3 regions of the Paenibacillus sp. FSL W8-0194 genome follow, and region 3 is predicted to be linked to each of the others. Evidence: predicted binding sites of a transcription regulator. Region 3 holds the regulator's gene; each other region holds the start of a gene.
The links. The regulator Rex, encoded in region 3, represses fermentation and respiration genes when NADH is low (regulators of the CRP and FNR family bind a similar motif). The targets are predictions, from matches to a motif close to TTGTGAAATATTTCACAA.
Positions count from the first base shown of each region.

Region 1: a site for Rex is predicted at 5,601-5,618, ahead of adhE (bifunctional acetaldehyde-CoA/alcohol dehydrogenase). Genes of this name have one in related genera too.
Region 2: a site for Rex is predicted at 1,493-1,510, ahead of pflB (formate C-acetyltransferase). Genes of this name have one in related genera too.

Region 1 is NZ_CP150205.1:1,994,411-2,001,400, forward strand. Features, by position in the region: gene MKY58_RS08710 (ThuA domain-containing protein) at 1-379, shown strand, start outside; gene MKY58_RS08715 (helix-turn-helix domain-containing protein) at 613-936, shown strand; gene MKY58_RS08720 (hypothetical protein) at 1,143-1,859, shown strand; gene MKY58_RS08725 (hypothetical protein) at 2,009-2,710, shown strand; gene infC (translation initiation factor IF-3) at 2,782-3,255, shown strand; gene MKY58_RS08735 (hypothetical protein) at 3,393-4,310, opposite strand; gene MKY58_RS08740 (Crp/Fnr family transcriptional regulator) at 4,770-5,486, opposite strand; gene adhE (bifunctional acetaldehyde-CoA/alcohol dehydrogenase) at 5,715-6,990, shown strand, end outside.
Region 2 is NZ_CP150205.1:2,001,666-2,008,655, forward strand. Features, by position in the region: gene adhE (bifunctional acetaldehyde-CoA/alcohol dehydrogenase) at 1-1,075, shown strand, start outside; gene pflB (formate C-acetyltransferase) at 1,561-3,822, shown strand; gene pflA (pyruvate formate-lyase-activating protein) at 3,890-4,627, shown strand; gene MKY58_RS08760 (extracellular solute-binding protein) at 4,837-6,225, shown strand; gene MKY58_RS08765 (sensor histidine kinase) at 6,435-6,990, shown strand, end outside.
Region 3 is NZ_CP150205.1:2,171,554-2,178,543, reverse strand. Features, by position in the region: gene MKY58_RS09700 (3-hydroxyacyl-CoA dehydrogenase NAD-binding domain-containing protein) at 1-615, opposite strand, end outside; gene MKY58_RS09695 (AAA family ATPase) at 763-2,265, opposite strand; gene MKY58_RS09690 (hypothetical protein) at 2,265-2,789, opposite strand; gene MKY58_RS09685 (DUF5590 domain-containing protein) at 3,117-3,632, opposite strand; gene MKY58_RS09680 (amidohydrolase) at 3,657-4,970, opposite strand; gene MKY58_RS09675 (redox-sensing transcriptional repressor Rex) at 4,945-5,610, opposite strand; gene dinG (ATP-dependent DNA helicase DinG) at 5,671-6,990, opposite strand, start outside.

The DNA.
Region 1 (6,990 bases), 180 kb from region 3:
CGAAGCGGAGGAGCAGGAAATCATCTGGAACGTGAATCCTTCCCATCCGATCGCCGAAGGCATCGGCGAAAAGATTATCCTCGACCATGAAGAAATGTACGGCGAATATTTCGACATCCCTACGCCGGACGAAATCGTGTTTATCAGCAATTTCGAAGGCGGCGAAGTATTCCGAAGCGGATGCACCTTCCGTCGTGGGCGCGGCAAAATTTTCTACTTCCGTCCCGGACATGAAACGCATCCGACCTATTTCCATCCCGGGGTTTTGAAAGTGATCGCCAACGGCGTCAAATGGGCGGCTCCGGCTCCCGGCGAAGCGTTGCGGTTCGGCCATTCCCCGCAGCCGGTAAGAGAGTTCGCGAAAGGGACCGTGGTGTAGCATACGGAAGGCGACTTCTCACAAGGCGGAAGAAAACGGCGGCAGCTGATGCTGCCGTTTTTTCGTTGGCGGGGGGCGGCCGATCCTGCGATTTGGGAAGGATTTTCAAGCCTGGATTCGGATCTGCGAGTTTTCTTTTGCAGGGGAATGTGGTAAAATTGATACATACTAACTTAATGTAAGCTTTCATGAGACATTAACTGTTTGCATGGATCCTGTAAAGAGGTGAGAACATGAAGGATCAGGATTTCAGTATGTGTCCGCGGTTTGAAACGGCTTTTTCCGTATTGGGAAAGCGTTGGAACGGGCTCATTATCTATTCGCTGATGAACGGACCGAAACGGTTCAAGGATATATCGCATATCATTCCATCCATGAGCGACAAAATGCTGTCCGAACGTATGAAAGACTTGGAAAATGAGGGCATCTTGGAACGCCATGTTTATCCCGAAACGCCGGTTCGGATCGAATACGAACTGACCGAAAAAGGAAAAGCGCTGCAGCCGGTGATGGACCAGGTTCAACATTGGGCCGAACAATGGGTCGAACTGGATTGAGCTGCCTAATCTCAACCGTGACGATAAACCTTCTCTAATTTTTAGAGGAGGTTTTTGGCGTTGGACAGGCGTTTGGCGTCGTGTCGATATTTCGCGAAACCTGGATTTTTATGTTATTTTTAGGTTAAGACTTGCACCTTCCGGCGGCATCTGTAGTATAATTGGTAAATAAACTGCCTTTTCGGCGCTTAAGGAGGCGGAGAACGATGAGAAAAATAGTACTTTCCCAAGCGATAAGGTATGGCAAAGAGGATGTCAACGAACTTGAAAGCGCTTCTATTAAAGTGCGGAAGATTTACGATAAAACGATCTCGATGCTGGCGCAGCATGTACCGGATTCCGTGTGGAAGTATTGGGCCTGCCCGAGGCCTGCTCAGGAACCGTACTCCGAAGGCGGAGAACATGGCGGCACGGTGTTTCAAAAGTGGATTCAGAGCCCGTCCGGCTGGAAGTGCATCGGCTGCGAGCGCCATTACGTAGAAAGCCTGGATGCTCCGGGAGAGAAGGAGCGGCAGGGCAAACACGAATACGTTTTTCATAACGGCAGTCTTCAAAGCATGATGTTGCAGCTCCTCATTTGGTCGCAATTCGAAGAAATATCGTTGTTCCATCCCGTTTTAGGCGATGCCCCCTTTTACGACGACGAAGAGATGGAGGTCATCTCTGCTTATTTCGTGCCCACGTACGTCACCCCGATTCCTTTCGAACAATCCGGCAAACCTTTCAAAAAACACAATACGCGGGTTCCCGTCTATCAGGAACTGATTTCCGCGCCTCCATTGCTGCTTCATTTGGACGGCGAAGTTCTGGAGGGGACGTGGATGACAGGCGTTTATGTCGACCGCGGCCATTTCCTCGGTTTAGGGCCTTATTTGAAAAATACGGATGGGACGAGAACGTTCATGCAGGCGCTGATCCATTGAATTTTTGGTCTAAACCTGTCTAACCCCTGTCGAAAACGATCGCTTGACTATGTTAAAATAGAGTTCTCAGGATGAGGACTCTATTTTGGTTCATAGAAGCCAACGACGTTAATGCACCATGCAATGAATAAACAAAGGTGGTGCCCGGAATGGGGAACAGCTTCAAAAAGGCAATCGTTTTCATCGCCGTCCTGTCGGTAATCCTGGCGGGATGCGATGGCAGCAAATCCAAAGATTCGGCGGGCGTGGCATCCGGAGAAGCCTTTTCGCCGATATTGATTTCCGAAAAGGACGATTTCTTCTCTCCGGACACGATCCGCGACATCGAAAAATATTTGGAGCAGGGAATCTCGATCCGGGAATGCTTGAAAAAAAGCGGGATCGTGACCTTCGCGGAGGACGGAAGCATCCTTTCGATCAGCCAGGTCTCGCTGTCTTCGGCCTTTGTGTGGGGGATCGAGCTCAACGACAAAAAGCTTGGAAAGGACAAGCTGGATACGGTGCTCAAGGAAAACGACGAGCTTGGCATTTCCATCGAACCGACGGATCCCAAAGCGAAGGAAGTCAAATATTCCGTGCTGAAAATCAACGGCGGAACCATACAGCCGTCGATTTCGCATACGTACATCCTGCCGTATGCCGAAAACGAAAATGTGCGCGACATGCTGATGGGGACGGATTTCGTCGAACTGACGGTCAACAAACGGATGGTTCATTCCGTGAAGGGCTACGTATCCAAATCGGTGGAAAAATGGGTGATCAAAGTAAACGGCAAGGAACTTGCCGAGGACGGTTTCGACATGAAGCTGTCGCCGCGGGACGAAGTGGAAATCAAGCTGGACCGGGCCTAGCGGCGGCTTAATCGGCGAGTACGGTCGGTGCTGCAACAAATACATAGACGTGGGACGGGGGTGTTGCGAACATGCTGATGAACGAAAAAATCAAGGTGTCGGAGGTGGAGCTGACGGGGATAAACGGAGAACCCCTCGGCATTATGCCCACCTCCGAAGCGCTGGCCTTGGCCAAAAAGCTTAAAGTCGACTTGGTCTGCACCTCTTTGATGAGCAGTCCTCCCCCGTGCAAGCTGATCGGGGCGGGAGACGCCAAAAGGGAAAAACAGCAGGCGAAAGCGGCAGAACGCGGGATGAAGGTCAAAGAGATCCGGCTGACCCCGCAGATCGAAGAGCATGACTTCGAAACGAAGCTGCGGCAGGCGGAAAAAACGTTGAAGTCCGGCAATGCCGTTCTGTTCGTCATCCGGATCAAAGGCAAGGAAGGGGCGGCCGCGAAGGAGCTTCTGGAACGGCTGATCACGGATCTGAAGGAGGCGGGAACCAAAATGTCGGGAATCCAGCTGAGCGGAAAACAGGCTTCCGTACAGCTTCATCCGCGCTAAAACGGATTACCTGCAAAGGATTCGCGCCCAGTTGTTCATGGACGAAACGCGGACCGGACAAATGGTCATCAAAAGAAATGCCGTCATAAAAAGGGATGTACGCAAGTGGGAACGAAAACCGGCGTACATCCCTTTTTTTATTGTTTCATCTCCCGCCAGCCGTCGAAATCGTGAATGGCGATGCCGGCGTAGGAAGGATGGTTTTTAACCATGTCGTGAAGTTTGGCGATCTGCTCGTTCATCGCGCCGGCTCCTTCTTCATGGAACGTCAGGAAATCGCCTTCGCGGCTGGGGTTGGTTTCGACGGCAGCCAAAACCGTTTTGCCGAGGGCGGCTGCATCCTTGAACGTGTCTTCGGCGATGCCGCCGATGGCTTGGGCCGTGTCGCGGTAAGACATGACCGTTACCGAGTCGAACTGCCCGATCATAAAGCGGTCGAGCGGCGTCTTGCCGTCCGAAGCCGCGTTGTTGCCGAGCCAGAACGGGATATCGGCCGAAAGCGGCAGCTTCATGCGGTCCGCTTCGGTTCGGAGGTATTGCACGTTGCTTTCCCACTGCTTGATGACGTCCGAGCGGTTTGTTTTCCACTCCGGAAGCAGATGAGGTTCGATATCGACGTGAATGCCGTGAAATCGTTCGCTTGCTTCCGCCGCTTGTTGGTAGGTTTGCACCCAGGCCAGAAAATCCGCGATCTCTTGCCGCTTCCACGCAAGTCCCCATTCCGGGGCGCCGTCCAGCGCATCCACTTTGATGCCGAGGCCGGCCGCTTGCTTGATGAAACTCTGATAATCAGAGGCGGGGATGTCGGGGTTCACTTGCAAATAAACGAGGTTCGCGCCATGTTCGCCGAGAAACGACAACACCTCCTGCGGATCCCGCCGGATCCAGTCGGTAGTCCACAGCCAGGTGGCTTTTTGGTACGCCGGCTGCGCCGCAGCCTCCGGAGCGATTCCGGGAGGAGACGACAAAGCCGTGCCTTGCGCCGTACCGGATGCCATCGAACCTATGAAGGTAATGACCATCAAAATCCGCCGAATCCATGTTTCTGCCATCATGTTATTCACTCCTTATCCGACCTGTATGCCTAATCCTCGATGTTTCCTTTCGTTTGGAAGGGATAAGAGGATTCGGGCCTTTAAGTTCAGCGCCGGAACCTGCAGGATAGTCCTTCCGGGGCAGATTCGGGGTCTCCGGTCCTTCAGGCGCCGAACGATGATCGGTTGATGTTGTAGGAAGATATGCGCAAGCAAAATAAGACTTAAGAAATGCGCAACATGATGTTCATCGGTTCTTTTATCTGAAAGCTTTATAGGTCTTTAGGATTAAAAATGGGAATAATGAGCCCTGATGATGACATATTTAGCCGTTTTGAGGAAAGGAAGCTAAAAAGGCTTAGACATGATTCAGTTAGGGGACATATGGGACGTTTTGCATATGGAAAAGCCTCCGGAGACCCGATGCGGTCCCGGAAGCTTGGAGTTGACGTATCGTAGATATCGGCGGCCGCCTGCCGGTCAAATGCGGCAAATTTCTTTCGGGCACAGCTCGCAATGGCAAATATCCTGCAGCATTTCAAGGTCTTTGATGACGATCAGGCCGTTTTCATACTCGATTGCGTTTTTTTTGCGGAGATCGCCGAGCAGGCGGTTGACGCTTTCGCGCGTCGAACCGATCATGTTGGAAAGATCCGTATGGGTGATTTTTTTGTTGATCAAAATGCCGTCGCCACGCTCTTCGCCGTACGTGTTGCTGAGCCGGATCAGCGTCGAGCAGAGCGCTCCCGGCTTGCCGTACATCATCAGATCGCGGAATTTGGTCTGGGTCAGCCGGTGATGGATGCCCATCCATTTCATGAAATCGAGCGCAAAGTCGCAGTGCTGGCAGATCAGCGATTCCAGGTCTTTATGATCGATAACGCCGACGACGCTTTCTTCCATCACTTCGGCGGTATAGGTTTGCTTATGGCTGAAAAAGGGGTCGGCATGGCCAACGATGTCCCCCGTCTGGTACACGTACAAAATCAGCTCTTTGCCTTCATCCGTGGATTTGGTCAGCTGGACGCGTCCGCTTTTGACGTAATAGAGCTTATCCGAGCTGTCGCCTTCCCAAAACAGATGGGAGCCTTCGGGTACGGTCCGGTCATGCATGACAGCCATCAGCCGATCCAGGTTTTGTTCGGAGAAGCAGCTTGCGTTCCCGCGGGTTTCGATCACGTTCAGTTGGTTGCTCATACTCGTTATCCCCTTTATCTCTTTCATTTTTAAAATAAATTTTAAGTAAATTATAACCTGAAAAATTTGGTTTTTGGGGACTTTGAAGCCCGAAAAAGTGTCGAAATTCCGAATTTGTGATAATTTTCACTTAATCGTGTGAAAAACATCACCTCCGGGCGTTACCCGGTTTTGTTATGATCGGGCCAGAGAGAATAGTTTTCAAAAAAACCCGGAAGGATGAGAGACATGGCTGTTAAAAAAGAACCCGTAGAAGCACCGCAACCGGCGCCGGAAGCGTATATCCGGACCCTGATCGACAAAGCCAACGAGGCGCAAAAGAAGTTCATGGACATGACGCAGGAGCAGGTGGACGAGGTCGTTCAGGCGATGGCCCTGGCAGGGCTCGACCAGCATATGCGGCTGGCCCGGATGGCCGTCGACGAAACCGGCAGAGGCGTATACGAAGACAAAATCACCAAAAACATGTTTTCCACCGAATACATTTACCACAGCATCAAATACGAAAAAACGGTAGGCGTCATCGAGGATAACCCGTATGAAAGCTATCAAAAAATCGCCGAACCCGTCGGCATCATCATGGGGATCACGCCGGTAACCAACCCGACGTCCACGACGATGTTTAAGGCGCTGATTTCGATCAAAACCCGCAACCCGATCATTTTCGGCTTTCACCCGTCGGCACAGCAGTGCAGCCGCGAGGCGGCGAAAATCATGCTGGAGGCGGCGGTAAAGCACGGCGCTCCGGCCGATTGCATCCAGTGGATCGAAGAGCCGAGCATGGAAAAAACGAACGCGCTGATGAACCATCCCGACGTGGCGCTCATTTTGGCGACGGGAGGTTCGGGCATGGTGCGCGCCGCCTACAGCTGCGGCAAACCGGCTCTTGGGGTCGGTCCGGGCAACGTGCCTTGCTTCATCGAAAAATCGGCGGATATCGACCAGGCGGTCACCGACCTCATTTTGTCCAAGTCGTTCGATAACGGGATGATTTGCGCTTCGGAGCAGGCGGTCATCATCGAGGAGCCGATCTTCGATGCGGTCAAAAAGAAAATGATCGCAAACGGCTGCTACTTCGTCAATAAGGAAGAAACCGCCAAGCTGACGGCTGGCGCCATCAACCTGGAAAAATGCGCGGTCAACCCGGCCATCGTCGGCCAATCCGCGGTGAAGATCGCGGAAATATGCGGTTTCAGCGTGCCGGCGGGAACCAAAATTTTGGTGGCCGAAATCGAAGGCGTCGGTCCGAAGTACCCGCTGTCCGCGGAAAAACTCAGCCCGGTGCTGGCCTGTTACAAAGTCAAAAACGCGGCAGAGGGCATCCAGCGTGCGGCGGAGGTCGTCGCGTTCGGCGGGATGGGACATTCGTCGGTCATCCACTCGCATGACGAGGCAGTGATTTCGGCCTTTTCGGACCGGCTGCAGACCGGGCGGATCATCGTCAATTCGCCGTCGACCCACGGGGCGATCGGGGACATTTACAACACGAACCTGCCTTCGCTGA
Region 2 (6,990 bases), 170 kb from region 3:
GGTCGTCATCGAAGTGTTTTCGGAAGTGGAGCCCGATCCGTCGACGGCGACGGTGGACAGGGGCACCGAGATGATGAGACGGTTCCAGCCGGACTGCATCATTGCGCTCGGCGGGGGCTCGCCGATGGACGCGGCCAAAGCGATGTGGCTGTTCTACGAATATCCGGACACCGATTTTTCGAACCTGAAACAGAAGTTCATGGACATCCGCAAACGGATCTACAAATATCCGCGCCTCGGGCAAAAGGCCAAATTCGTCGCCATTCCGACGACTTCGGGCACGGGATCGGAAGTCACCTCGTTTGCCGTCATCACGGACAAAAACCAAGGAAACACGAAATACCCGCTTGCGGACTACGAGTTGACGCCGGACGTCGCGATCGTCGATCCGGAATTCGTGTACACCCTGCCGAAAACGGCGGTGGCCGATACGGGCATGGACGTGCTCACGCATGCAATCGAAGCGTATGTCTCGGTGATGGCTAGCGATTATACGGACGGCCTGGCGATCAAAGCGATCCAGCTCGTCTTCCAATACCTTGAAAAGTCCGCGCTGACCGGCGACAAGATCGCCCGGGAGAAAATGCACAATGCCTCGACGCTTGCCGGCATGGCTTTCGCCAACGCGTTCCTGGGAATCAACCACAGCCTGGCGCATAAATGGGGCGGGGAATATCATACGGCCCACGGCCGGACCAATGCGATCCTGATGCCGCACGTCATCCGCTACAACGCGAAAAAACCGACCAAGTTCGCGTCGTTCCCGAAATATTCGCATTTCGTCGCCGACGAGCGGTATGCGGAAATCGCGCGCATTTTGGGATTGCCTGCCCGCACGACGGAGGAAGGCGTAAACAGCCTGATCCAGGCCATACGGAAGTTGAACAAGGCGCTTGGCATTGAGGAATCGTTCCAGGAGCTCGGATTTGACGCCAAAGCGTTCGAAGCCAAGGTCGATTATTTGGCGGACCGCGCCTTCGAGGACCAATGCACGACGGCGAATCCGAAGCTGCCGCTCGTATCGGAGCTGGCGGACATTTACCGGAACGCTTTTTACGGGCGGTTCGAAGAATAAGCGAAGCGGGAGCTGGCGGCGGATCGGGGAAGCGGGACGTATTTGCTTGCTGACCGCGCCGCCCGCTTATCCCCGAACAGGCTGCCGCCCAATGCGGACCGCATCCTTTGCAGGCGCGTGAAATCGACCTCCTCCTTAGGAAGACCGCCTGCAAAGTGATGTTTATCACAGCCGTTTTGTCGGAAGTTTTTTACACTGGACTTGTAAACGAGGATTTTGTCAATCATCCGAAAAAATGACTTTCGGTCCGCGATTTGATTTATGGAAGCGAAGCGGTTTCGTTCCATAAAATGTACCCGGAAGCGACTGCCATCGGATGCTGCAAAATCCTGAGCAAGACTGCCGCATCGAGGAGAGCAAGCAGCATAAAAGCAGGATCAGATGGAGCAAGACAATAGCAAGATCAAATTTTCAACTAAGTGAAATAAATCACAAAAAATATCCATCGATGCGGCATTTACATCCTCAAAAACGGAGGGATTCCAATGTCTGTGCTGGAACAAGACGTACAAACCATGCAAACGGGCTGGCGGGGTTTCAAAAAAGGGAACTGGATGCACAAAGTCAACGTCAACGACTTTATCGAGCGGAATATCCGCCCGTACCTGGGGGACGAGGGATTTTTGCAGGGGCCGACGGACGATACGACCGAGCTGTGGAAGATCGTCTCCGATTTGACGAAAAAGGAGAGGGAAAACGGCGGCGTCCTGGACGTCGACGTCCATACGCCTTCCACGATCCTGTCCCACGGGCCGGGATATTTGGACAAAGAGAAGGAGCAAATCGTCGGCGTCCAGACCGACGCTCCGTTCAAGCGGTCCATTCAGCCATTCGGCGGCATCCGCATGATGGTGGATGCATGCAAAGCGTACGGGTTTGAACTTCCGCAAGAGCTGATCGACCTATTCACGAATATCCGCAAAACGCATAACCAGGGCGTCTTTGACGCTTACACGACCGAGATGCGGGCTGCGCGCAAAGCGGGCATCATCACGGGCTTGCCCGATGCTTACGGCCGCGGCCGGATTATCGGCGACTACCGCCGCGTTGCCTTGTACGGCGTCGATTTCCTCGTTACGCAGAAAAAACAGGAGCTGCTCGAACTAGAGGTGGACGCCATGGAAGAAGACGTCATTCGCCTGCGGGAGGAATTGTCCGAACAAATCCGTGCCCTCGGGGAGCTGAAGCGGATGGCCGAAATGCACGGATACGACATTTCCAAACCGGCGCAAAACGCCAAAGAAGCTTTCCAGTGGCTGTATTTCGGTTATTTGGCGGCCATCAAGGAGCAAAACGGCGCCGCGATGTCGCTTGGCCGCGTATCTTCGTTCCTCGATATTTACATCGAACGGGATCTGGAGGAAGGCACGCTGACCGAAACGCAGGCGCAGGAGCTCGTCGACCATTTCGTCATGAAGCTTCGCATCGTGAAGTTCCTCCGGACGCCGGACTACAACGAGCTGTTCAGCGGCGACCCGACCTGGGTGACGGAATCGATCGGCGGGATGTCGGTCAACGGCCAAACCCGGGTGACGAAAAACAGCTTCCGTTTCCTGCATACGCTGTACAATTTGGGACCCGCGCCTGAACCGAACCTGACGGTATTATGGTCGGAGAAGCTGCCGGAAGCCTTCAAAAAATATTGCGCGAAGGTATCGATCGAGACCAGCTCCATCCAATATGAAAACGACGATCTGATGCGCCCGATCTACGGAGACGACTACGGAATCGCCTGCTGCGTATCCGCGATGCGGATCGGCAAGCAAATGCAGTTTTTCGGGGCGCGGGCCAACCTGGCGAAATGTTTGCTGTACGCGATCAACGGCGGCGTCGACGAAAAGTCCGGCGCGCAGGTCGGACCGGAATATCCGGCGATCACCTCCGAGGTCCTCTCGTACGACGAAGTGGTCAAACGGCTGAAGCCGATGATGGAATGGTTGGCGAAGCTGTACATGAACTCGCTGAACGTCATCCATTACATGCATGACAAATATTGCTACGAACGCATCGAGATGGCGCTGCACGACCGCGACATCCTCCGTACGATGGCCTGCGGCATCGCAGGGTTGTCCGTGGCGGCCGATTCGCTGAGCGCGATCAAACACGCCAAGGTCCGGCCGGTCCGCAACGAACAGGGCATCGCCGTCGATTTCGAAATCGAAGGGGAATACCCATGCTACGGCAACAACGACGACCGGGTGGACCAAATCGCCGTCTGGCTGGTGGAAACGTTCATGAGCATGATCCGGAAACATAAAGCGTACCGGAACGCGCTGCCGACCCAGTCGATTCTCACCATCACGTCGAACGTCGTATACGGCAAAAAAACCGGGACGACCCCGGACGGCCGCAAAGCGGGCGAGCCGTTTGCGCCTGGCGCGAATCCGATGCACGGACGGGACAAAAAAGGGGCGCTCGCTTCCCTCAGCTCGGTAGCCAAACTGCCTTACGAGGAAAGCCTGGACGGCATCTCCAACACGTTTTCGATCGTGCCGAAAGCGCTCGGCAAAGAGCCGGAGACCCGCAAATCGAACCTCGTATCGATGCTTGACGGATATTTCGGCAGCAAGGCGCATCATTTGAACGTCAACGTATTCGACCGCGAGCAGCTCATCGACGCGATGGAACATCCGGAAAATTATCCGCAGCTGACGATTCGCGTGTCGGGTTACGCCGTCAACTTCGTGAAGCTGACCCGGGAGCAGCAGCTTGACGTGATCAACCGCACGTTCCACGGATCCATGTAAGAAACGGGAAAACAGGCGGGCTCCCGGCCTGCCGGAACCGATAGCGGATGCGGAAAGGGTGACTTCAATGATCAAGGGACATATCCACTCCATGGAAACCTTCGGAACCGTCGACGGGCCGGGCATCCGCTTTGTTCTTTTCATGCAAGGCTGCCTGCTGAAATGCCAGTATTGCCATAACCCGGATACGTGGGCGCTGGACGGCGGCAAAGAAATGACGGTGGAAGAAGCGTTGTCCGAAATCGAGCCGTATTTGCCGTATTACCGGGCATCCGGCGGCGGACTCACGGTTTCCGGCGGCGAACCTACGCTGCAGTCGCATTTTGTGGCGGAACTGTTTCAGGAAGCGAAAAAACGCTGGAACCTGCACACCGCGCTGGACAGCAACGGATTTAACGAAGCGGAGCGAATCCGCCGGCTGCTGGACGTCACGGACCTGGTGTTGCTGGACATCAAGCATATCGATGACGCCAAGCATATCCAGCTGACGGGCAAATCCAACGAACGAACGCTGCAGACGGCGAAGTGGCTGTCGGAGCACGGGCGCAGCATGTGGATCAGGCATGTATACGTTCCCGGCATCCACGACGACGAGGAGGATTTGCTCCGGCTCGGCCGTTTCATCGGCACGCTCCGCGGCGTCGAAAAATTCGAAATCCTTCCTTACCACCAGATGGGCGTCTACAAATGGGAGGCGCTTGGCAAAACTTATCCTTTGCAAGGCGTCCCGAGCCCTACCGACGATGAGGTCGAGCGGGCCTACCGCTTGATCGAAGCGGGGCGAAAGCAAACCGGAACCGGTTAACCGGGCCGGACCTGAAGAGCTCTTTTCTGCAAAAGAAAAGGGCTCTTCGTTCGATTTCTGCCGGGGGCAAGGACTTCGAGGAGGGGGGCATTTTTGCGAAATTTCAAGCCCAGTAGAGATTTTTATCCCCAAAATAGCAGATTGTTGCACTAACCTTGATGTATACTCATTCTTATAATGAGAATTGAGAGATTTAAGGGGGATCAACGATGAAGGTCAAGAGAAGCTTGATTCTTTTGATATCGCTGTGCTTCGCCGCTTCATTCGTGTTGACGGCCTGCGAGAACGGAAGCTCGCCCGCGAATGAAAACGCATCCAACGGCAAGGGGGCCAAAACCGAAAAAAAGGCCGAACCCTTCGATCTGACGCTCCGTCACACCCAGGTCGGCAAAGACAAAGAGAAACGGTTTGCCATCCTGAACGACGTGGTCAAAAAGGTGGAGGCCGAAGTCGATGGGCTGACCTTCAGGCTGGACGGCGTCGATTCCGACGTGAACCGCAAGGAAAAACTTCGCGGCGAGATGGCGGCAGGCAATCCTCCCGATATTTTCGACCTGTTCGGCAGCCCCGATTCCGCCATGTACGCCAAACAGGGGAAGCTGCTGGATCTGACGCCCATCATTGAAGAATTGGGCATCAAGGACAAATTTTCTTCGCTGGACGCCTTTACGTACGAGGGAAGGGTTTACGGCCTGCCCATCGGCGGATCGGGCGAAGGTTTTTATTACAACAAGGCCTATTTCCAAAAAAAGGGCTGGAAACCGCCGGCCACGTTCGCGGAGCTGGAACGCATGCTGGCCGAGATCAAACGGGACGGCAAAACCCCGATCGCTGCCGCGTCCAAAGCCGGCTGGATTCCGCTGATGATCACCAATCATCTATGGTCCCGTTACGCCGGCCCGGACATCACCCAGAAGTTTGCCACCGGAGAAGCCAAGTGGACCGACCCGAACGTCGTGAAGGCATTCGCCAAGCATAAGGAATGGAAGGACAAAGGTTACTTTACCGAAGGCGAGCTTGGTTTGGAGTATCCCGAATATACGGCCCAGTTTACGAGCGGCCAAGCGATTCTGATGTACGACGGCACCTGGAAATCGTCCGTGTTCAAGCAGGGGGAATCGGGGGCCGCGATGTTCGGGAAGGTGGGATTTTTTAATATGCCTCCGGTGGAGGGCGGCGTCGGGGACCAAACCGCGCTGATGCTGAATTTCAACAACGGTTACGGCTTTTCGGCCGCCGTTGCCAAGGATCCCCGCAAAATCGCCGCCGTGAAGTCCTTCATTAAAAACATGTTCAACGAAGACATGCAAATCCGCGGGCTCGTCGAAGACGGCGTGCTGCCGGCGATGAAGCTGGATGCGGCCGTGCTGGCTTCAAGCATCAACGACAATCTGATGAAGGAGATCGTTGAGGTGATCGAAAAAGCGGATACGAAGTTCCCTGCCTTCGATGCCCTCGTTCAAGCCGACGTCACCTCGGAAATCAGCAACGTGCAAATCCAGAAGCTGATCAGCGGCCAAACGACGCCGGAGAAAATGGCCGAAGCGCTGCAAAAGGTGCAGGATGACGCCAATCAGGCGGCGGAATCCGCCAGATAAAGGACCGTTTTTACGGTTTGCCGGCACCGGCGTTGTGAGCGGCATGCCCATGCCGCAGCGATCATGTTACAGACTGCCGATTTTTGCAAAATCCGGCTTGCATATCCTTTGCCCGAAGCATGGAGGAATGCTTTTTCGCTGAAAAACAGTCGTTTCAGTGCCCGCCTACAACCGGATTTTGCAAAATCTTGAGAAATGGAAGAGTGTCCATGAATTTGCGCAACAAGTTGTTTACGGCATTTATCGTGTTGATCATCGTGCCCGTATGTATACTGGGCGTCGTCACGTATATCGTGTCGTCGCATTCGATCGAGGAAAAATACAGCCGCCAAACCGAATATTCTCTCAAATCGATCAGCTACAGCATCGGCACGGTGCTGCGGCAGATGGACAACGTGACGGACAACGGCATCGCCACCTCCGTTTTCCATATGGCGCTGGCCGCCAAAGACCCGTCCAAACAGGATTTGAACGAGGAGCAGCTCAGCCTGAACAACAGCCAGCGGAATTTCCGCAACCTGCTGTATAACCATCCCGCGATCAGCTACGCTTTTCTGTACAATTTGCACGGCGCCGTCGTATCCGTGTTCACCAAGGAAAACTTCAAGACCATGCCTTTCGAGGATTTCAAAAAGCAGCCCTTGTACCGGGAAGTGATGGAACTGAACGGGGTGCCCAAATGGATCGCGCCGCACGAGTATCCGGAATTGACCGGAACCGAACCCGTTTTTACGCAGATTCGCCTCGTCAAAGAGCTGAGTTATT
Region 3 (6,990 bases):
GAGGATATGCAGCGCTTCGTTGATCATGAGGCAAATCATCCGGCTGGAAACGAAACCAGGGGATTCATAGACCATGATGCCTTTTTTATGGACGACTTCCTCAACGAAACGTTTGGTTTCCGTAAATGTCGTATCGGAAGTTTTCAAACCGCGGATGATTTCGACCAGGTCGACTTTGCTTACCGGATGGATGAAGTGCATGCCGATCACCCGCTCCGGATACATGGTCGAGCTGGCCAGCTCCGTCAAGCTGAGCGAAGACGTGTTGCTGGCAAGAATGATATGGCTAGGGCATACTTGGTCCAGCTGCGAGAATACGACGCGTTTGGCGTCCAGGTCTTCGGAGATCGTCTCGATGACCATGTCGCATGTGCCGAGCTCCGCAAGATGCACCACTTTATGAATTCTGCCCAAAATCAATTTTTTTTCTGCTTGGGTAATGGCCCATTTTTCGAGCTGTTTGTCCAAGCTGAGTTCGATCATGGAATACGAATAATCGAGTTTTTCCGGCGTTTTCTCCACGAGCAGCACGTCCAGGCCGCGCGTCGCCAGCATTTCGGCGATGCCTTGACCCATCGTGCCCCCGCCGATGACGCCAATCTTTTTAAAGTACATGTTTCTCTTCCACCTTCCTATGGCCACTTGTTTGCGAATTTTCTATGTCGTACCCGTATCTTTAATGTAGGAGGGTACATGGTGACCCAAACTATAATAATAACTTAGCACAGAAAAAAAGTAAAAAAAAAGAACCAGCATCACAAATTATGCTGGTAATTGGGAATGTTCACGAAATAGTCGACGAAATTGGTCTCCGGACAGCGTTTCTTCCTTCAGCAGGATATCGAGCGACTGTTCGTAAATCGTCCGGCGTTCCTCCAGCATCGTCCGCGTCCGTTTCATGAGCTCTTCCAAAATGGCATTGTTTTCTTTCATCAGCTCTTCTTTCGTCACCATGTCCAAATCGACGATGCCAAGGGACGTCAACCCGGATTTCATCATGGTTTGCACGATGTTCAGCGCCTGCTCGAAGTCGTTGCTCGAGCCGGTGCTGCGTCCGCCGTAGAAAATCTCCTCCGACGCGGCGCCGCCCAGGGCGATCATAATTTGCTCCTCCAGGAACGTTTTGGTGTACAGGTATTGTTCCTGGGTCGGATTATGCCGCACGTAACCAAGCGCTTTGCCGCGCGGGCTGAGCGCAACCTGGCTGACGCTGCCCGGACGGACAAGCTCTGCCATGATCGCGTGGCCAAGCTCGTGAATCGCAACCCGTTTTTTCTCTTCGAGCGTCGATTCGCGGTCGGTGCGTTCGCCCATCATCACCTTGTCTATGGACATGGACAAATGTTTTTGTTCGATTTCTTTTAAGCCTTCGCGCATCGCGTAAATGGCTGCCTCGTTCATGACGCTCTCGAGCTGCGCCCCGGAAAAACCGAAGGATTCCTCGGCGATTTTCCCGAGGTCGACGCCCTCTTTAAGCGGCTTGTTTTTTGCATGCAGCCGGAGAATATGCTCGCGCCCCTTTTTATCGGGCAGGTCGACCTGGATATGCCTGTCGAAACGTCCCGGACGGAGCAGCGCGCTGTCGAGCATTTCCTTGCGGTTCGTTGCCGCGATAAGCAAAATTCTCGGACTGTCGGACGAATATATCCCGTCCATTTCGGTCAGCAGCTGGTTCAGCGTCTGATCGTATTCGCGCTGCTGGCCGCCTTCGCGTTTGCCGCCGATCACGTCGATTTCATCGATGAAGATGATCGCGCTTTGCTTGTTTTCCTTCACGGCGCGGTTGCGCGCTTCGCGGAACAGCTCGCGCACGCGACCGGCGCCGACGCCGACGTACATTTCGACGAATTCGCTGCCGGACGAAGCCACGAATACGGAATCCGTATAATGCGCGGCCGCCTTCGCCATCAGCGTTTTCCCGGTTCCCGGAGGTCCCGTCAGCAGAATCCCTTTCAAAGGACGGATGCCGAGCTTGCGGATTTCTTCATGCTTGATCAAAAAGTCCAGGGCCTCCATCAGCTCCTGCTTCGCATGATCCTGCCCGCCGATTTCTTCGAACGTCAGCTTCTTGGGCCCTCTTTTTTTGCGTTTGCGCTCCGCCCCGGCTCCTACGGCCAGTCCGCCGCGAACGCTCGCCATGAAAAGCAGCCCGCCGATCAGCAGCGCCGCAATGATCAGTGGAATGATATTGACGCCGATATAAGCCAAAAATATGAGCAATACCGGAACGAAACCGACCAGCACCTCTTTGGTCCATCTTGGCATTATTCCCACACCCCTATCTTCGCGGGGTTCCGGGGCAGCACGATAAACTTGCTGGAATCGCCGTCGCTAAGGCTGATATACACGTTGTCGGTATCCATCTCCGTTTGGGTTTTGATGCCGGAATCTTTGGCCAGCTGCTCCAGCTTGGCCGGAATTTCGGTATATTTCTTGTTGTCCATCGCTTCGGCGACGGAGAACATCGCGGAATTCCAGAAACGGTTCAGCTTCTCGGAGGAATGGTCCACGAAATCGAATTTCAGCTTGCGGTTGCCCACCACCGATTTTCCTTTGGTCGTAATTTGGTTTACAAGTCCCGATAAGTTCGTGTCAGGCTTCAAATCCAGTTTCAGATTGATCTGATTGCGGGTAATATCGAATTGGGCGTTGTTGACGCCTTTATAATTTTGAACGATTTTTTGCAGCGGCCCTTGCATCGTCGTCTGGCGATAAACGAACCATCCGCCGAACAGCACCGCCGCCGATATGACAACAGTAAGCGCAATTGGTATTGGACGCAGTTTCAAAACGTTGTCCTCCTCTCTTATTCTAAAAAACTTATCTTATCTATATCATACGAAAAATAGACAACCGCGGCAAAGGAGCTTTAAACAAAGCTTCTAAGACACGGTCATTCCAAGCTTCTTCGATCTGCATTAAACACGACGGTCACACCATTTTCAGAGAGTATATCTTTGAATCACAATATAGAGTATATCACATCGTATATACTTAATCGAAGGTAATGTGTGAAAGTATTTAAAATATTATCCTGCGCACGCCAAAGAACCCCATTTTCATGAGGTTCTTTTCCATTTATTAGCTAATGATTCGCATCAATGCGTTTAGACGGATTACCGGTTAGGCAGCGTAAACGGTCCCCCGATGCTTTGGCCGTCGCTGAACCGGTAGAATTGATAATAATAATGATCCTTGGACCAGTAAAAAAGCTGCCATGCGTATTCGCCGTTGTACATCCCGGGCACGGCCTTCAGCTTTTTGACGTCCGGAATTTCCTTCGTCGCTTTTTCCTTGATCTGATTTTCCGACATGCCGTTTGAGAGCAGCTCTTCATGCACCGCGCCCTCGCCCGATTTCACTTTGCCGTTTTCGTCCATCGTCACCCACACCATGATCGGACGGTTGTCTTTGTCCAACCCTTCGATCGCCCAGCAGATCGTATCCCATACCGATTTTTGGGCTTCGGTCACCTTCACGAGGCTTGTCTCCTGTTTGGCCTTCAGAATGGCCGCCGTCTCTTGCGCGCGGATATCCTGCGTTACGTATATGTAATAACGGTAAAGCCCGAACACGATCAGCAGAAACGCGACGATGCCGAGAAAAATCCATTTCTTTTTGTTCTTTAGCATAAGTTCCCCTATCTTTGGCCGTTCTTACCGCGACAAGAGACCTTCGAACGCGGCTTGGGCTTCCCGGCGGATGCGCTCTTCGTCCATCGTCAGGCACGCGCCATGCTTCACGATCTGCTTGCCGTCCACCCACACATGTTCGACGTCTTTGCCGCTAGCCGAGTAGATCGCGTGGGAAATCAGATCGGTATGCGGAAGAAAATGGGCTTGATCGGTATTTAGTGCGATAAAATCGGCTTTCATGCCCGGCGCAAGGGTACCGACGTCCTGCAGGAAAAGGGATTGCGCTCCGTATACCGTTCCCATTTTCAAGGCCTCGTAAGCCGGAACCGCCGTCGGGTCGCCGGACACCCCTTTGTGGATGAGCGCCGCAAGACGCATTTCCTCGAACATGTCCAAATTGTTGTTGCTGGCCGCGCCGTCGGTGCCGAGCGAGACCGTTACGCCCGCTTTGAGCAGATCCGTCACGCGGGCCACGCCGCTCGCCAGCTTCAGGTTGCTGCCCGGATTGTGAGATACGGCCACGTTGTTGCGCGCCAAAATGCCGATTTCTTCATCGGTCAAGTGAACGGCATGGGCGACCAGGGACGGTCTTGAAAATACGCCGAGCTTCTCCAAATGGGCGACCGGACGCAAGCCGTAATCCCGAACGTTTTGCTCAACCTCGGCAATCGTTTCGGACATATGGGTATGCATCGGCAAATCCAGGTCAAACGCAGCCTGCACGAATTTCTCGATGAAATCCGGAGGACATGTATACGGCGCGTGCGGCGAAATCATCGTCGTGATCCGGCCGTCCGCCTTGCCGTTCCAATCGCGTGCGAACTGGATCGCCTCGTTCAGCTTGTGACGCTGAATGTCCTCGGAGCATAACCCGATGACGCCCCGCATCAGGGACGCGCGGATTCCCGACTCTTCGGTCACCTTGGCGACCTGGTCCATATGGTCATACATGTCCAGGAAGGTCGTCGTCCCGCCCTTGAGCATTTCCAGCACCGACAGCGCCGTTCCCCAATAGACGTCGGAGGAGGTAAACTTGGCTTCCATCGGCCACATTTTCTCCTGCAGCCAAATTTGCAGGGCCAGGTCGTCCCCGTACCCCCGCAGCAGCGACATCGCTGCATGTCCGTGCGTATTGATCAATCCGGGCATAAAAAACAGATGCGTCCCGTCGAATACGGGAACTTCGTTTTCAAGCTCCGGCATTTCTTCCCCTATATAGGCAATGCGGTCGCCTTCGATGACCATGCAGCCCTGGATTACGGGCTTGTCTTTGTCAGGCACGGCAAAGCTGCCGTTCGCAATGATCCATTTATTCTTTGTCTTGTTCTCCGTCATCGGCAGAACCTTCCTTTCCGTTATCCAAATAATATGCCAAGCTCAGCAGGTCGGTCGTAAAGTCCGCCGCATGAATCCGGATGTTGGCCGGCGCCTTCAGAATGGTCGGCGCGAAGTTCAGGATCGCCTCGATCCCGGCGCCAATAAGCTGGTCGGCCACGTTCTGGGCCTCGACGGCGGGCACCGTAATGATGCCGATCCGGATATTCCGGTTTTTGATCGTATCCGTGATCTCTTCCATCGGCTGCACCGTCAGCGTATTGATTTTTTTGCCGATTTTTTTCGGATTTTCGTCAAAGACCGCCACGATTTTAATGTTTTCGCGCAGGTAAAAGTTGTAGTTGGAAAGCGCCTGTCCCAGGTTGCCGGCGCCCACCAGCACCGCGTTGATCTGCTGATCCAGGTTCAGGATGTGGCGGATTTTTTCGATCAGGTACGAAACGTCGTATCCGATCCCTTTCCGGCCGAAATCCCCGAAATACGCAAGATCCTTGCGGATTTGAGCCGGGTTCAGGTCCAGTCGCTGGCCAAGCTCCTGGGAGGAGACCGTCGCTACCTCCCGCTTGTGCAAATCATTCAAATAACGTAAATATACAGGCAATCTGCGGACGACCGCTTCGGAAATTTTCTCCGATTTCATGCATGTTCCCCCTATTTAACAGCTTAATTTCTATCGTTCGATCCTATGAAAAGGGTCGTTTTAACCTTCTTGAAGCCATTCAGATATACGGGGAACCATTTTTTCCGTATTCATATGCTCCATCTTTGGCCCCGGCAAGGAATAGAGAAAATATTTCCCGTAGTAAGACTCGATTACGCGCGTATCGTAAACGATGACGATTCCGCGGTCATTCGCCGTACGAACCAAGCGGCCGAAGCCCTGCTTAAAGCGGATGACCGCCTGCGGCACGGAAAGCTTCATGAACGGATTTTTCTTCTGGCGCTGCAAAAGTTCGGCTTTCGCTTCGTTCAGCGGGTGATTCGGCGGCTGGAACGGAAGCCTTACGATCGCCAGGCAGGTCAACGCTTCGCCGGGGATATCGACTCCCTCCCAGAAGCTGCTCGTACCGAGCAGCACCGAAGCGCTGCTGTCTTGAAACCGGCGAATGAGCTTGGTGCGGCTGCCGCTGTCCACGCCTTGGCCGAGCACGGTAATATCGCTGCCCGCAAGGGCGTTTTTCAGCGGTTCATGCACCTGCCGGAGCATCCGGTACGAGGTGAACAGCACCAGCATTCGGCCATGGGTTGCGATCGCCGCGTCGGCCAGGGACCGCACGAGGGTGTCCACGAACACCGGATCGCCGACGCTTCCTTTTACGCTCGGGAAATCCCGCGGAATGACCAGCAATGCCTGGTCGCGGTATTTGAACGGGGAAGGAAGCTGCACGGATACCAGCCTGCCGCTCTCCTGGTCTTCCTGCAGACCCAGATTATCGATCATGTATTGGAAGGACTTGTCCACCGACAAAGTAGCCGACGTTAATATAACGCTTTTCTTTTTATCGAAAAACAACTCCTTGAGCTGTTTGCTGACGTCCACCGGAACCGCATACAGCTGAAGCGATTTGCTGCGGAAATGGCTGCTTGCCTCCATCCAATAAACGACGGTGGCATCGTCCAGATTCATGAACGTCCGCAGATCGTCCCGTTCGGCAGCCAGGTCCTTGAACAGGCCGCTAAGATCCGTTATCAGGCTGTCCGCGCTGTAATCGTCTTCGTTTTCCTTGTATTCAGCCAGCATTTTTTCGCCGCGGCGGACGATTTCGCTCATTTTCACATGGATCTGGTTCTCCATCGCCTTCAATGTTTCCCATTCCTGCGGCCATTTCGACGGCTGGAGCCTCAGCACATATTGCCCGGATTCTCCCGGCGCGGCGTCATTCCTTTCCGGCATCAGGGCGAACAGGGATTCGCTGAGCTTGTCCCAAGTTTCCTTGACGTCGACCAAATCTTCGCTGATGCGATCGATCGCCGCGATCCAGTCGCCGGCCCGCTCCTGGCCGGACGACTGCAGTTGTTG